DNA from 2 places in the Serratia sp. CoH_122_TC_1 genome. Region 2 is predicted to be linked to the other one. Evidence: predicted binding sites of a transcription regulator. Region 2 holds the regulator's gene; the other holds the start of a gene.
The links. Region 2 encodes sigma-54, which starts transcription at its own class of promoters, with help from an activator protein. Its sites were predicted from a motif close to GTTGGCACANNTTTCGCTNT; they were not measured.
Positions count from the first base shown of each region.

Region 1: a site for sigma-54 is predicted at 1,350-1,369, ahead of glnA (glutamate--ammonia ligase). Genes of this name have one in related genera too.

Region 1 is NZ_JBXWLA010000019.1:107,168-114,116, forward strand. Features, by position in the region: gene typA (ribosome-dependent GTPase TypA) at 1-1,078, opposite strand, end outside; gene glnA (glutamate--ammonia ligase) at 1,449-2,858, shown strand; gene glnL (nitrogen regulation protein NR(II)) at 3,167-4,216, shown strand; gene glnG (nitrogen regulation protein NR(I)) at 4,225-5,637, shown strand; gene AC2FC2_RS22000 (YshB family small membrane protein) at 5,751-5,873, shown strand; gene hemN (oxygen-independent coproporphyrinogen III oxidase) at 5,921-6,949, opposite strand, start outside.
Region 2 is NZ_JBXWLA010000005.1:139,850-146,798, forward strand. Features, by position in the region: gene AC2FC2_RS08220 (BglG family transcription antiterminator) at 1-527, shown strand, start outside; gene npr (PTS phosphocarrier protein NPr) at 583-855, opposite strand; gene rapZ (RNase adapter RapZ) at 852-1,706, opposite strand; gene ptsN (PTS IIA-like nitrogen regulatory protein PtsN) at 1,837-2,298, opposite strand; gene hpf (ribosome hibernation promoting factor) at 2,453-2,740, opposite strand; gene rpoN (RNA polymerase factor sigma-54) at 2,764-4,197, opposite strand; gene lptB (LPS export ABC transporter ATP-binding protein) at 4,247-4,972, opposite strand; gene lptA (lipopolysaccharide ABC transporter substrate-binding protein LptA) at 4,979-5,518, opposite strand; gene lptC (LPS export ABC transporter periplasmic protein LptC) at 5,487-6,065, opposite strand; gene kdsC (3-deoxy-manno-octulosonate-8-phosphatase KdsC) at 6,062-6,616, opposite strand; gene kdsD (arabinose-5-phosphate isomerase KdsD) at 6,634-6,949, opposite strand, start outside.

The DNA.
Region 1 (6,949 bases), on a different contig from region 2:
CAGATACGCGGAATGCGTCAGCATCTTCAGTTTCTTCAACACGCAACGCAACGTTGTGCACCAATTCCTTGTTCAGACGCTCAAGGATTTGACGTGAAGTCACGAACTTACCTTCTTTACCGCAGAAAGGTGAGGTGTTGACGTTGAAGAACATGGTTACGGTTGGCTCATCGACAGACAGCGCTGGCAGTGCTTCCACTGCAGAGGTGTCACAGATGGTGTCGGAAATGTTCAGCTCGCCCAGACCGGTGATAGCGATGATGTCGCCCGCTTCAGCCAGGGTCGACTCGATACGCTCCAGACCCATGTGGCCCAGCACTTTGCCCACTTTACCGCTGCGAGTTTTACCTTCGCTATCGATGATAGTGACCTGCTGGTTTGGCTTCACTTTACCGCGCTTGATACGGCCGATGCCGATCACGCCCAGGTAGTTGTTGTAGTCCAGCTGAGAGATCTGCATCTGGAACGGTGCTTCGAGCTCAACCTGCGGTGCAGACACGTGGTCCACGATCGCTTGATACAGCGGGGTCATGTCTTCCGCCATCTCATTGTGGTCAGTACCCGCGATCCCCATCAGTGCAGAAGCATAGATGATTGGGAAGTCGAGCTGCTCGTCGGTCGCGTCGAGGTTAACGAACAGGTCGAAGACCTGATCAACAACCCAATCAGGACGTGCGCCTGGACGGTCAACCTTGTTGATTACCACGATCGGCTTCAGACCATTAGCAAACGCTTTTTTGGTCACAAAGCGGGTTTGCGGCATTGGGCCATCCATTGCGTCCACAACCAGCAGCACCGAGTCAACCATTGACATCACACGCTCAACCTCACCGCCGAAGTCGGCGTGTCCTGGGGTATCCACGATGTTGATGCGGTAGTCTTTCCAATTAATGGCGGTGTTTTTTGCGAGGATGGTAATCCCACGCTCTTTCTCCAAATCGTTGGAGTCCATTACGCGTTCGGTGGCTTCTACACGCTCTCCGAAAGTACCGGATTGTTGCAGCAGCTTATCAACCAGGGTGGTTTTACCATGGTCAACGTGGGCAATAATGGCGATGTTACGCAAATTTTCGATCACAGCTTTGCCTCAGGCATTAGAAATAGCGCGCTATTGTACACGTATTAAGCGAGGGACTAAACAAGATCACAACAGTCTCTTATAAACAACTGTGTACAGGTCAGTATGTGATCCCTTTCACGGTGCAAAAAGCATCATCTGGTGCACTTTTGCACCATTACAGTGCCCCACCTCGCACTGATTGCACCATTTAAGTGCAATACGTCACTAATGGTGCATACTCATTCTGTGCAAAACCCGCACAGAAAGGCGTTTAACACGCTTTCGCAAAGTTGGCACAGTTTTCGCTTTAGTCTTTTCAAGGCAAAAAAAGCCAGTTTCACAGATTCGTTCCACGACGACGACAATGATAAATCCGGGAGAGTTAAGTATGTCCGCTGAACACGTTTTGACGATGCTGAATGAGCATGAAGTGAAATTCGTAGACCTGCGTTTCACTGACACCAAGGGTAAAGAACAACACGTCACCATCCCTGCTCACCAGGTGAATGCCGACTTCTTCGAAGAAGGTAAAATGTTTGACGGCTCCTCGATCGGCGGTTGGAAAGGTATCAACGAATCTGACATGGTGCTGATGCCAGACGCCAGCACGGCGGTATTGGACCCGTTCTTCGAAGAATCTACCCTGATTATTCGTTGCGACATCCTTGAGCCAGGCACCATGCAAGGCTATGACCGTGACCCACGCTCCATTTCCAAGCGTGCAGAAGACTTCCTGCGTTCATCCGGCATTGCGGACACCGTATTGTTCGGGCCAGAGCCAGAATTCTTCCTGTTCGATGACATTCGTTTCGGCAGCAGCATCCGTGGTTCCCACGTGGCTATCGACGATATCGAAGGCGCATGGAACTCAGGCACCCAATACGATGGCGGCAACAAAGGCCACCGTCCGGCAGTGAAAGGCGGCTACTTCCCAGTTCCTCCGGTCGACTCTTCACAAGACATCCGTTCTACCATGTGTTTGACCATGGAAGAAATGGGTCTGGTTGTTGAAGCGCACCACCATGAAGTGGCAACTGCAGGTCAGAACGAAGTGGCAACCCGCTTCAACACCATGACCAAAAAAGCTGACGAAATCCAAATCTACAAATACGTGGTTCACAACGTGGCTCACGCATTTGGTAAAACAGCGACCTTCATGCCGAAGCCAATGTTCGGTGATAACGGTTCTGGTATGCACTGCCACATGTCTCTGTCCAAGAACGGCACGAACCTGTTCGCTGGCGACAAATACGGCGGCCTGTCTGAAACTGCCCTGTTCTATATCGGCGGTATCATCAAGCATGCTAAAGCAATCAATGCCCTGGCCAACCCGACCACCAACTCTTACAAGCGTCTGGTCCCAGGCTACGAAGCCCCGGTCATGCTGGCTTACTCAGCCCGTAACCGCTCCGCTTCTATCCGTATTCCGGTAGTTGCTAGCCCGAAAGCGCGTCGTATCGAAGCTCGCTTCCCGGATCCAGCAGCTAACCCATACCTGTGCTTCGCAGCTCTGCTGATGGCAGGCCTGGACGGTGTGATTAATAAAATCCACCCTGGCGATGCCATGGATAAAAACCTGTATGACCTGCCACCGGAAGAAGAAGCTGAAATTCCAAAAGTTGCAGGCTCCCTGGATGAAGCGCTGGCTGCATTAAGCGAAGACCGCGAGTTCCTGACCCGTGGCGGCGTCTTCACCGACGACGCGATCGACGCTTATATCGACCTGCGTAAAGAAGAAATGGATCGTGTTCGCATGACGCCACACCCGGTTGAATTCGAACTCTACTACAGCGTTTAAGTTTTACCGCGCCGTCTGCGGACGGCGCCCAGATTTAGTTGTCTTTTTTGTTGCCGTGGAAACTTTCTGCCCATCTTCGGATGGGTTTTTTTCTCCACCATATTTTCTGCAAAACTATTCCATACCGCGTACATGACGGATGGAGTAGGATAAATGCACTAAAAAGGTGCAGTCGTCTGCTATGCCCAATGAATTTCAAGGTGCAGCTAGGCGGCAACCGAGCCAACCGACAGGAGCTTGGTCTGCCAAGTGACTGGTGTGAGTAAGAGCAGCCAACAACGCTGCGTCTTGAAAGATGAAGGGCATATATGGCAACTGGCAAGCTGCCCGACGCAGGGCAGATCCTCAATTCGCTCATTAACAGCATTCTGCTGTTGGATGACTCACTGGCGGTTCATTACGCCAATCCGGCAGCACAACAACTGCTGGCACAGAGCTCCCGTAAACTTTTCGGTACGCCGTTACCCGATCTGCTCGGCTACTTCTCACTGAACGTCGATTTGATGCGTGAGAGCCTGCACGCCGGTCAGGGCTTTACCGATAACGAAGTGACCCTGGTGGTTGACGGGCGTGCGCACATCCTCTCTTTGACCGCCCAGGCGCTGCCTGAAGGCTACATCTTGGTCGAGCTGGCGCCGATGGATAACCAACGCCGCCTGAGTCAGGAACAGTTACAACACGCACAACAAGTTGCCGCGCGTGATTTGGTCCGTGGTCTCGCACACGAGATCAAAAACCCATTGGGTGGTTTACGGGGCGCGGCACAGTTGCTGGCCAAAGCGCTGCCTGATCCATCACTGACCGAATACACCAAGGTCATCATTGAACAGGCCGACCGCCTGCGCAACCTGGTTGATCGCCTGCTGGGCCCACAACGGCCTGGCCAGCACATTACCCAAAGTATTCATCAGGTCGCAGAACGCGTTTGCCAACTGGTGGCTCTCGAGAAACCCGATAACGTGACGCTGGTCCGTGATTACGACCCCAGCCTGCCAGAAATGGCACACGATCCGGATCAAATCGAACAGGTTCTGCTGAACATTACCCGTAACGCTCTGCAGGCACTGGGGCCGGCTGGCGGCACCATCACGCTGCGTACCCGCACCGCGTTCCAGATCACCCTGCATGGCAGTCGTTACCGGCTGGCAGCACGTATCGATATAGAGGATGACGGCCCCGGCGTGCCGGCGCAGTTACAAGACACGCTGTTTTACCCAATGGTCAGTGGCCGCGAAGGCGGAACCGGCTTGGGTTTATCCATCGCCCGTAATCTTATTGATCAACATTGCGGAAAAATTGAATTTAACAGTTGGCCAGGACATACCGAATTCTCGGTGTACCTGCCTATTCGTCAGTGAGGTTTTCTATGCAACGAGGGATAGTCTGGATCGTCGATGACGATAGCTCCATCCGCTGGGTGCTTGAACGCGCACTCACTGGGGCGGGTGTGAGCTGCGTGACCTTCGAGAGTGGCAATGAGGTGTTGGAAGCCCTGTCCACGCAAACACCTGACGTGTTGCTGTCTGACATCCGCATGCCCGGCATGGATGGTCTTGCATTACTCAAGCAGATAAAGCAGCGCCACCCTATGCTTCCGGTCATCATAATGACGGCACATTCGGATTTGGACGCCGCTGTCAGCGCATATCAACAAGGGGCATTTGATTACCTGCCAAAACCTTTTGATATCGATGAAGCTGTCGCACTGGTCGAACGTGCTATCAGTCATTATCAGGAACAACAACAGCCGGCGCGCAGCCAGCCAGCTAACGATCCGGTAGCGGATATTATCGGCGAAGCCCCGGCAATGCAGGATGTGTTCCGTATTATCGGACGTCTATCACGCTCGTCGATCAGCGTGTTGATCAACGGTGAATCCGGCACAGGTAAAGAACTGGTGGCTCATGCTCTGCACCGCCACAGCCCGCGCGTCAAATCGCCTTTTATCGCATTGAATATGGCCGCTATTCCCAAAGATCTGATCGAATCTGAACTGTTCGGTCACGAAAAGGGGGCCTTTACCGGTGCCAATCAGATCCGTCAGGGCCGCTTTGAGCAGGCTGACGGCGGAACCTTGTTCCTGGATGAAATCGGCGATATGCCGCTGGATGTTCAAACCCGTTTGCTGCGGGTACTGGCAGATGGCCAATTCTATCGGGTCGGCGGTTATGCCCCGGTTAAGGTAGACGTTCGTATCATCGCCGCGACACACCAGAACCTGGAATTACGCGTACAAGAAGGCAAATTCCGTGAGGATCTGTTCCATCGTCTCAATGTGATACGTGTACACCTGCCGCCGTTGCGTGAGCGTCGTGAGGACATTCCGCGCCTGGCGCGCTACTTCCTGCAGGTGGCAGCAAAAGAGCTGGGCGTTGAGGCGAAGAATTTGCATCCAGAGACCGAAACGGCTCTGACTCGTCTGCCGTGGCCAGGCAACGTGCGTCAATTGGAGAACACCTGCCGCTGGTTAACCGTGATGGCCGCCGGGCAAGAGGTGCTGATTCAGGATCTGCCGAGTGAGTTGTTTGAGACCTCTGCGCCAGAAACCACCAGCCACAGTCTGCCAGACAGCTGGGCCACATTGCTGGCACAGTGGGCCGACCGCGCACTGCGCTCCGGTCATCAAAACTTGCTGTCAGAAGCACAGCCTGAAATGGAACGCACGCTGCTCACCACGGCACTGCGTCATACCCAAGGGCATAAGCAGGAGGCCGCACGTTTGCTGGGCTGGGGCCGCAATACGTTAACGCGTAAATTAAAAGAGTTGGGAATGGAATAGTTTGCGTGATTGATTATAGAAAACGCAATCTGGCGCACAAAAAAACCGCTATGTCAGGCTTTACAGCCAGTAAGGCAGCAGTATGATCGAAGCGCACACTCTGGAGGCTCTCGATGCTGGACTCATTTGTCGCATTCATTTCCCAAGGTGCAGCGCTTGGCTCCGCTGCCAGCCACACGCCACAGGCAGCCGTGGCTGCGGTGCTGTGCGCAGCACTGATTAATTTTTTGAGTTAAATAGTTAATCGAAAAAACAGCCGCTAATGCGGCTGTTTTTTTATTCCTCAAATAACCCGAGAGAATTGCTGCGTGCGCGCCTGCTGACGCAGGTAGATATCAAAGCACATGCAGATATTGCGGATCAGTAACCGGCCACGTGGCGTAACACGGATACCCTGCTCGTTGCGTTCCACCAACCCGTCACGTTCAAACGGTGCCAGCAGTTGCAAATCTTCAGCAAAATAGCTGGCGAAACTGATGCCGAACGGCTGTTCTATTGCCAGGTAGTCCAGCTTAAAGTTACAAATCAACGTTTTGATCACCTCACGCCGCAAACAATCGTCTTCCGTCATAGCCAGGCCGCGCCACAGTGCATTGCCCTGCGCTTCAACGCGGCTGTAATAGGTTTTCAGCTCTTTCTGGTTCTGCGCATAGCTGTCACCCAGCATGCTGATGGCCGAAACCCCCAGCCCCAAGAGATCACTGTCGCCCTGGGTGGTATACCCCTGGAAATTACGGTGTAGCTTTCCTTCACGTTGCGCCACCGCCAGTTCATCATCTGGGCGTGCAAAGTGGTCCATGCCAATAAACTGGTAACCCGATTCGGTCAGGGAGGCGATGGTCTGTTGCAGGATATCCAGCTTCTGCTGTGCCGTCGGCAAATCCACGTCTTTGATTTTGCGCTGGGCCGCGAATAAATTCGGCATATGAGCGTAGTTAAATACGCTCAGACGATCCGGATTTAGCTCTGCCACCCGCTGCAGGGTGTAAGCAAAGCTCTCTGGTGTCTGCTTTGGCAATCCATAGATCAGATCGATATTGGTGGAATTAAAGCCTAGCGCTTTAGCGCGGGCAATCAGCGCAAAGATGAAGGCTTCATCCTGCTCGCGGTTCACCAACCGCTGCACGTCTTTATTGAAGTCCTGCACACCCATGCTCAGACGGTTAAAGCCCTCGCTGCGTAAATGATCGAGCACATCCAGCTCAATCTCACGCGGATCGACTTCGATCGACATTTCAAGATCGGGGAGAAAATCAAAGTGTTGCCGTAACAGCGCTACCAGCGTGCTGATTTGCGTTTTGCTTAGGTAGGT
Region 2 (6,949 bases):
TGGTTGTGATGTCACCGTTCCCGACTGAATATCAGCTAGAGCAGCTTGGCAAACTGGTTCTGGTGGATCGCACCAAACCTTACATGCTGGAGAAGTTCTTCGATGCCGACCACTTTATGGTGGTCAACGAATCGCTGACCCAGGCGCAATTGTTCCAGCAAGTCTGTAGTCAGCTTGAACGTGAAGGCTATGTTGGTGATGATTTTTATCCGTCGGTAGTTGAGCGCGAAGCCATTGTTTCCACGATGTTGGGTGAAGGTATCGCACTGCCACACTCACTCGGGTTACTGGCGAAAAAAACCGTGGTGGTGACGCTGCTGGCACCACAGGGCATCGTCTGGGGCGAAGGTGAGATCGCTCACGTGATCTTCCTGCTGGCAATCAGTAAAAGCGATTACGAAGAAGCGATGGCGATCTATGATCTGTTCGTCACCTTCGTGCGTGAACGATCGATGAGTCGCCTGCTGGGCAGTGACAATTTTGATAGCTTTAAGGCCGTGGCGCTGGACTGTTTGAGCCGGATCTAGCTGCAGGAATGAGGTGTTGTAAAATCGGTGCGCATCATGCAGCGCACCTTACTCTTTAATCTTCGTCAAAACCGGAATTAATCAACTCAATCACGGCGGCCAACGCTTTTACTTCATCCGGACCTGTGGCTTCCACTTCGATATGGCGCCCCTGTGCGGAGTCCAGCATCAGCAGCGCAATCACGCTGCTGGCCTCGGCTTCTGTGCCGCTGTCGTTACGCAGCATCACTTCGGCGTCAAAACTCTGCACCAGCTCGAACAGCTTCATCGCTGGGCGTGCATGCATACCAAGTTTGTTTTTGATTTCAACCGTTTGCTTGACCGTCATTGTTTGCGTTTTTCCAACGTACGATGGCGTGATTGCACGTTCTTGCCGCGCGAGCGGAAGTAGTCGGCCAATTGTTCCGCCACGTACACTGAACGGTGTTTACCGCCGGTGCAGCCAATGGCCACTGTCAGGTAGCTGCGGTTGTTGGTTTCCAGCATCGGCAGCCACTGTTCCAGATAACTGCGCGTCTGGTAGATGAAGTTGTGCACTTCAGTGTGGCGATCGAGGAATGAGGCAACGGGTTTATCCAAACCGGTCATTGGGCGCAGTTTTGGATCCCAGTGTGGGTTCGGCAGGAAGCGTACGTCGAACACGTAATCGGCATCGATCGGGATACCGTGTTTAAAGCCGAAGGATTCAAACACCATGGTTAGCTCACGCTCGCGTTTGCCCAACAGGCGGGTACGCAGCATTTCGGCCAGCTCATGCACTGACATTTCTGACGTGTCGATGATCAGGTCGGCTCTGGAACGCAGGGGTTCGAGCAGATCACTCTCTTCATCGATAGCGCTTTCCAGTGACAGGTTCTTGCTAGAGAGCGGATGCAGACGGCGTGTATCACTGTAGCGGCGAATCAGCGTATTGCGATCGGCGTCGAGGAACAGCAACTGCGGCGAGAAGCTGTCAGGCAGCTGAGTCATCGCATATTCAAACACTTCCGGCGATTCCGGCATGTTACGTACGTCGATGCTTACCGCTGCGGAGCTGTTGCGTTCCGCCAACGTATTGGCAAGCTGCGGTAGCAGTACCACGGGCAGGTTATCAACGCAGTAAAAACCCATGTCTTCCAACGCCCGCAAGGCGACGGATTTCCCTGAACCGGAACGGCCGCTGACAATCATCAGCACCATGTGGAAACTCCCCTGGCATCTCAGTGGCGTCTATCGCCACCTTTAGAAACTTTATTATTCCGGCCTGAACCGGAATCCATCATGGCTAAACAGTATCGTTATCCGGGCTGGAAGTCACGCCAGCCGGGCGTTACTCGGTGATGATTTGGTAAAGCTCTTCGTCACTTTGCGCGGCACGCAGGCGACGGCATACGGTTTTGTCGGCCAGGCGCTTGGCGACCAGGGACAGGGTATGCAAATGGGTTTTACATTGATCTGCCGGTACCAGTAAGGCGAATAGCAGATCGACCGGCTGGTTATCAATGGCATCAAAGGCGATAGGTTGGTCGAGACGGATAAACACGCCAACAGCCCGCAATGTGTCCTCTTCCAGTTTGCCATGGGGAATGGCGATACCGTTGCCGATACCGGTGCTGCCCATACGCTCGCGGGTGAGAACCGCGTCAAACACCACCTGTGGTGACAGGTTTAGCTGCTTGGCGGCCAGTTCGCTGATAATTTCCAAAGCGCGTTTCTTGCTAGTGCAATGGACGGCGCTTCTGGTGCACTCGATGTTTAAGACCGAGCTTAATTGCATTGTTTCGTTGTTCATCTCATCTTCACTTAAAACCACACCAGCAAGCAGGCTTGTGAGGTGATTTTTCGCCTGTTGGCTTATCGGCGCGGTACCCATAGACAAACAGGTAACGCGCCGATGGCCGAATCTACGTTTGAGCCGAATCCGCGGACGGAAACGGCCCAGAATGTCAGTGTTGCTTCAGTTTGTCTTTATGTTTGTTCAATTGACGTGCCAGTTTGTCGATCAGGGTATCAATTGCAGCATACATGTTCTCGTCTTCCGAGGTGGCGTGCAACTCGCCTCCATTCACGTGCACCGTTGCTTCCGCAATCTGTTGCACTTTTTCCACACTAAGAACGACATACACCTGATTTATGCGGTCAAAATACTGTTCGAGTTTAGCGAACTTGGTGTTCACGAACTCACGCAATGGTTCGGTGATTTCGATGTGGTGTCCGGTAATGTTGAGCTGCATAGTGTCTTCCTTCTCAATAGAGGTCAAACCAACTGTTTACGCTGGTTGGACGGCGGGATGGACAAAGACTCTCGGTACTTGGCGACGGTACGCCGCGCCACGATGATCCCCTGATCGGAGAGCAGGGTAGCCAGCTTGCTGTCGCTGAGCGGTTTGGCGGGGTTTTCCGCCGCGATCATTTTCTTCACGACTGCCCGGATCGCCGTAGAGGAAGCCTCGCCTCCGCTGTCGGTATTCACATGGCTTGAGAAGAAATATTTCAATTCGAAAATGCCGCGCGGACTGTGCAAAAACTTTTGCGTAGTCACGCGTGAGATTGTCGATTCATGCATCTCCACGGCCTGAGCGATGTCCGCCAGTACCATGGGTTTCATAAATTCTGCACCTTGCTCAAAGAAGGCCTGTTGCTGCTCGACAATGCAGCGTGAGACTTTCAGTAAAGTGTCGTTCCTGCTTTCCAGACTTTTGATCAGCCATTTGGCTTCCTGCAGATTACTGCGGATGTACTGTCCGTCGCTGTCGTTACGCGCGCTGTTGCCCATGGCGGCGTATTGCTGGTTGATCTTCAGCCGTGGAATGCTGTCACTGTTGAGCTCAACCGTCCAAACATCTTGCACTTTGCGTACCAGCACGTCTGGGATCACGTACTCAGACTCGCCGGTATTGATCGACTGGCCCGGACGCGGATCGAGTGACTGAATCAGCTGCATCGCTTCTTTCAGTGTATCTTCTTTTGAGCGCGTTGTTCGCATTAGGCTGCGAAAGTCGTGGTTGGCCAGCAAGTCCAGGTGTTCACTGATGATCAGGCGTGCTTCAGCCAGATAGGGCGTGTCTTCGGCATACTGGGAAAGCTGAACCAACAGGCAATCACGCAGATCGCGCGCGGCAACGCCAACCGGATCAAAACGCTGTACGCGTTTCAATACGGCTTCGACTTCGTCCATTGTCACATTTTCGTCACCGATGCTCTCCAGAATGTCTTCCAGCGGCACGGTGAGATAACCGGTGTCGTCGACAGCGTCAACGATTGAGGTGGCGATGGCGGCATCCGTATCGGAAAACGGTGTGAGATCCACCTGCCACATCAGATAGTCCTGCAGGGTCTGGGTGGTTTCACCTTGATAAACCGGGAGTTCATCATCGCTGTAATCAGTACGGGTACCGGAGGGGGTACCCGCCGTATAGATTTCATCCCAGGTAGCGTCCAACGGCAGCTCTTCCGGCATGTCTTTCTGTTCTAGCGCTTCGCGGGTGTCCAAACCTTCGGTTTCGAGGGTTTCTTTGGTTTCGATTTCTTCGTGCAGGTCAGTCTGTTCAAGCAATGGGTTGCTCTCTAACGCCAGCTGTATCTCCTGCTGGAGTTCAAGCGTGGACAACTGCAACAGGCGGATAGCCTGCTGGAGTTGGGGGGTCATAGCCAATTGTTGGCTAAACCTGAGTTGCAAACCTTGCTTCATAATCTTCTGTTTACTTCCGTTAACCGTCGCCCAATGGGCGCGCTGGTACTCAGAGGCGGAATTCTTCGCCCAGATAAACGCGTTTCACCTGCTCATCGGCCAGAATAGCATCCGGCGTGCCGTGAGCAATCAGTTTGCCCTGGCTGACAATGTAGGCGCGTTCACATACGTCCAGCGTTTCGCGCACGTTGTGGTCGGTGATCAGCACGCCCAGGCCGCTATCACGCAAGTGCTCGATAATCTTTTTAATGTCGATAACGGAGATGGGGTCGACCCCGGCGAAGGGTTCATCCAGCAGGATGAATTTCGGGTTGGCCGCCAGGGCTCGGGCGATCTCCACGCGGCGGCGTTCGCCACCGGACAAGGCCTGGCCCAGGTTGTCGCGCAGATGGGAGATATGGAACTCTTCCATCAGCTCTACCGCACGGTCTGCTCGCTGTTCGCTGCTGAGGTCATCACGGATCTCAAGAACGGCCATCAGGTTGTCATACACGCTCAGGCGGCGGAAGATTGACGCTTCTTGCGGCAGATAGCCGATACCACGACGCGCGCGCGCATGCAGTGGCAACAGGCTGATGTCTTCTTCGTCAATCACGATACGCCCGGCGTCGCGTTGAACGATACCCACCACCATGTAGAAGGTGGTGGTCTTACCGGCACCGTTCGGCCCCAGAAGGCCGACGATTTCGCCGGATTTCACGTTCAGACTGACGTCTTCAACAACTTTGCGGCCCTTGTAGGCTTTCGCCAAGTTTTCTGCGATGAGTGTAGCCATAAGTGATTAGTTACTCTTCTTTTGCCCGTTTTTGTCTTGCAACTGCGACGGTACCAGAACCGTAGTCACGCGTTTGCCTTTATCGCTAAACGCCTGCATTTGCTGCTGTTGCACCAGGTAGGTGATGCGATCGCCTTTTACGTTGCTGTCGAGCTGTTCCAGATAGGCATTCCCGGTCAGGGTCACTAACTGCGAGGCGACATCGTAACGGACCTTTTGGGCATGGCCTTTCACCGGCTTGCCACTGTCTTGCATCTGGTAAAAAGTCACTGGGTTACCAAAGGCTTCAATGTAGGTTTTGTTCTGATCGCCGCCCGGCCGAGTCACCACGACCTTGTCCGCCTTGATATCGATGGTGCCTTGCTTAATCACCACGTTATCAGTAAAGGTGCTGACGTTGCTCTGCATATCCAGAGACTGTTTCAGTGAATCAATGCTCACCGGTTGATTGGAGTCGGACTTCAGCGCCCAAGCGGGGGCGCTGGCGGCCAAAATCAAGCTGCCGATCAACAGATTACGGCGTTGTTTTTTGGTTCTGAATTTCATAGTTGGTCTTAACCTTATCAATCAGCTCAGCGGTTTTGGTCCGCAGGTTCCCACGCATTTTCATGCCGTTAGAGGTGAAGTTCGTCCCGTAGAGTGTCACTTCGTCATCCGAAGACACATCCTGGGTCACCAGGTTCACCTGAGCATTATCTGTTTTAATTTTTTCCAGCTGTGAGGTGGTGGTCAGGCTATTCACCTCGACATGGCCGTAAAGATACAGCATCCGATCTTTAGTCAGTTTGGCGCGATCGGCGCGAACTGACCAGGTAGCCACCGCGTTTTCATCAAACAGCGTCATCACTGGCTGGGTAAACCAGCTTAAATCATCGGCGGTATAATACTTCACATCTTCCGCTACCAGCTTGTAACTCAGCTTGCCGGTCGGATTGTACACTATGGTGACCGTGTGCTGGCTCTGGTAAGTCGGGTCCTGACTGTTCACCGGCCCTGGGACCGCGTCATTATTGAAATCAGCCATGTTCCAGCCAATCAGCGCCAATGCGATCACCGCCAGCAAAAGGGTGATCCAAAGTTTGGTTTTACTCATATCGACAGCCCTTTGGCGTCCTCCAGCTTGTTCTGAGCCAAAAGAATAATGTCGCACAGCTCGCGCACCGCGCCGCGGCCGCCGGCAATGCGGGTAACGTAGTGGGCGCGTGGCAGCAGCAACGGATGTGCATCTGCGACCGCAACGGCCAGGCCAACTTGCGCCATCACCGGCCAGTCGATCAGATCGTCACCAATATAGGCGACCTGATCTGCCGTAAGCGACAGTGTATCCAACAGTTCACGGAAGGCCAAAAGCTTATCGGATTGCCCCTGATAAAGGTGGGTGATACCGAGGGTATTTGCCCGGTCTTCCAGCAGCTTGGCGGAACGACCGGTGATGATCGCCACCTCGATATCTGAGGTTTTCAGGCAACGGATACCGTAACCGTCACGGACGTTGAATGCTTTTAATTCTTCGCCATTGTTGCCCATGAAAATCAGGCCGTCTGACAGCACGCCATCGACATCACAAATCAGCAGGCGGATTTTCCCGGCACGCGCCATGACATCTTGTTCTACAGGCCCGTAGCAGGTTTCAACCAGACTCATTGAGTTCTCTTCCATAATTAAACGACACCGGCGCGCAGCATGTCATGCATATGTACCACACCCAGCAATTGGTCGCCATCGGCAACCAGCACCGCGGTGATATGACGTTGTTGCATCAGATTTAACGCGTCGACGGCCAACAGGTTTGGGCGTACGCGGATGCCGCCCAGCGTCATGACATCGACAATCCTGGCGTCGTTGAGGTTAATGCCCATATCAAATATCCGGCGCAGGTCACCGTCGGTAAAGATACCGGCGATCTTCATCAGATCGTCACAGATGACCGTCATGCCCAGATTTTTACGGGTGATTTCCAGCAGCGCGTCGCGCAAA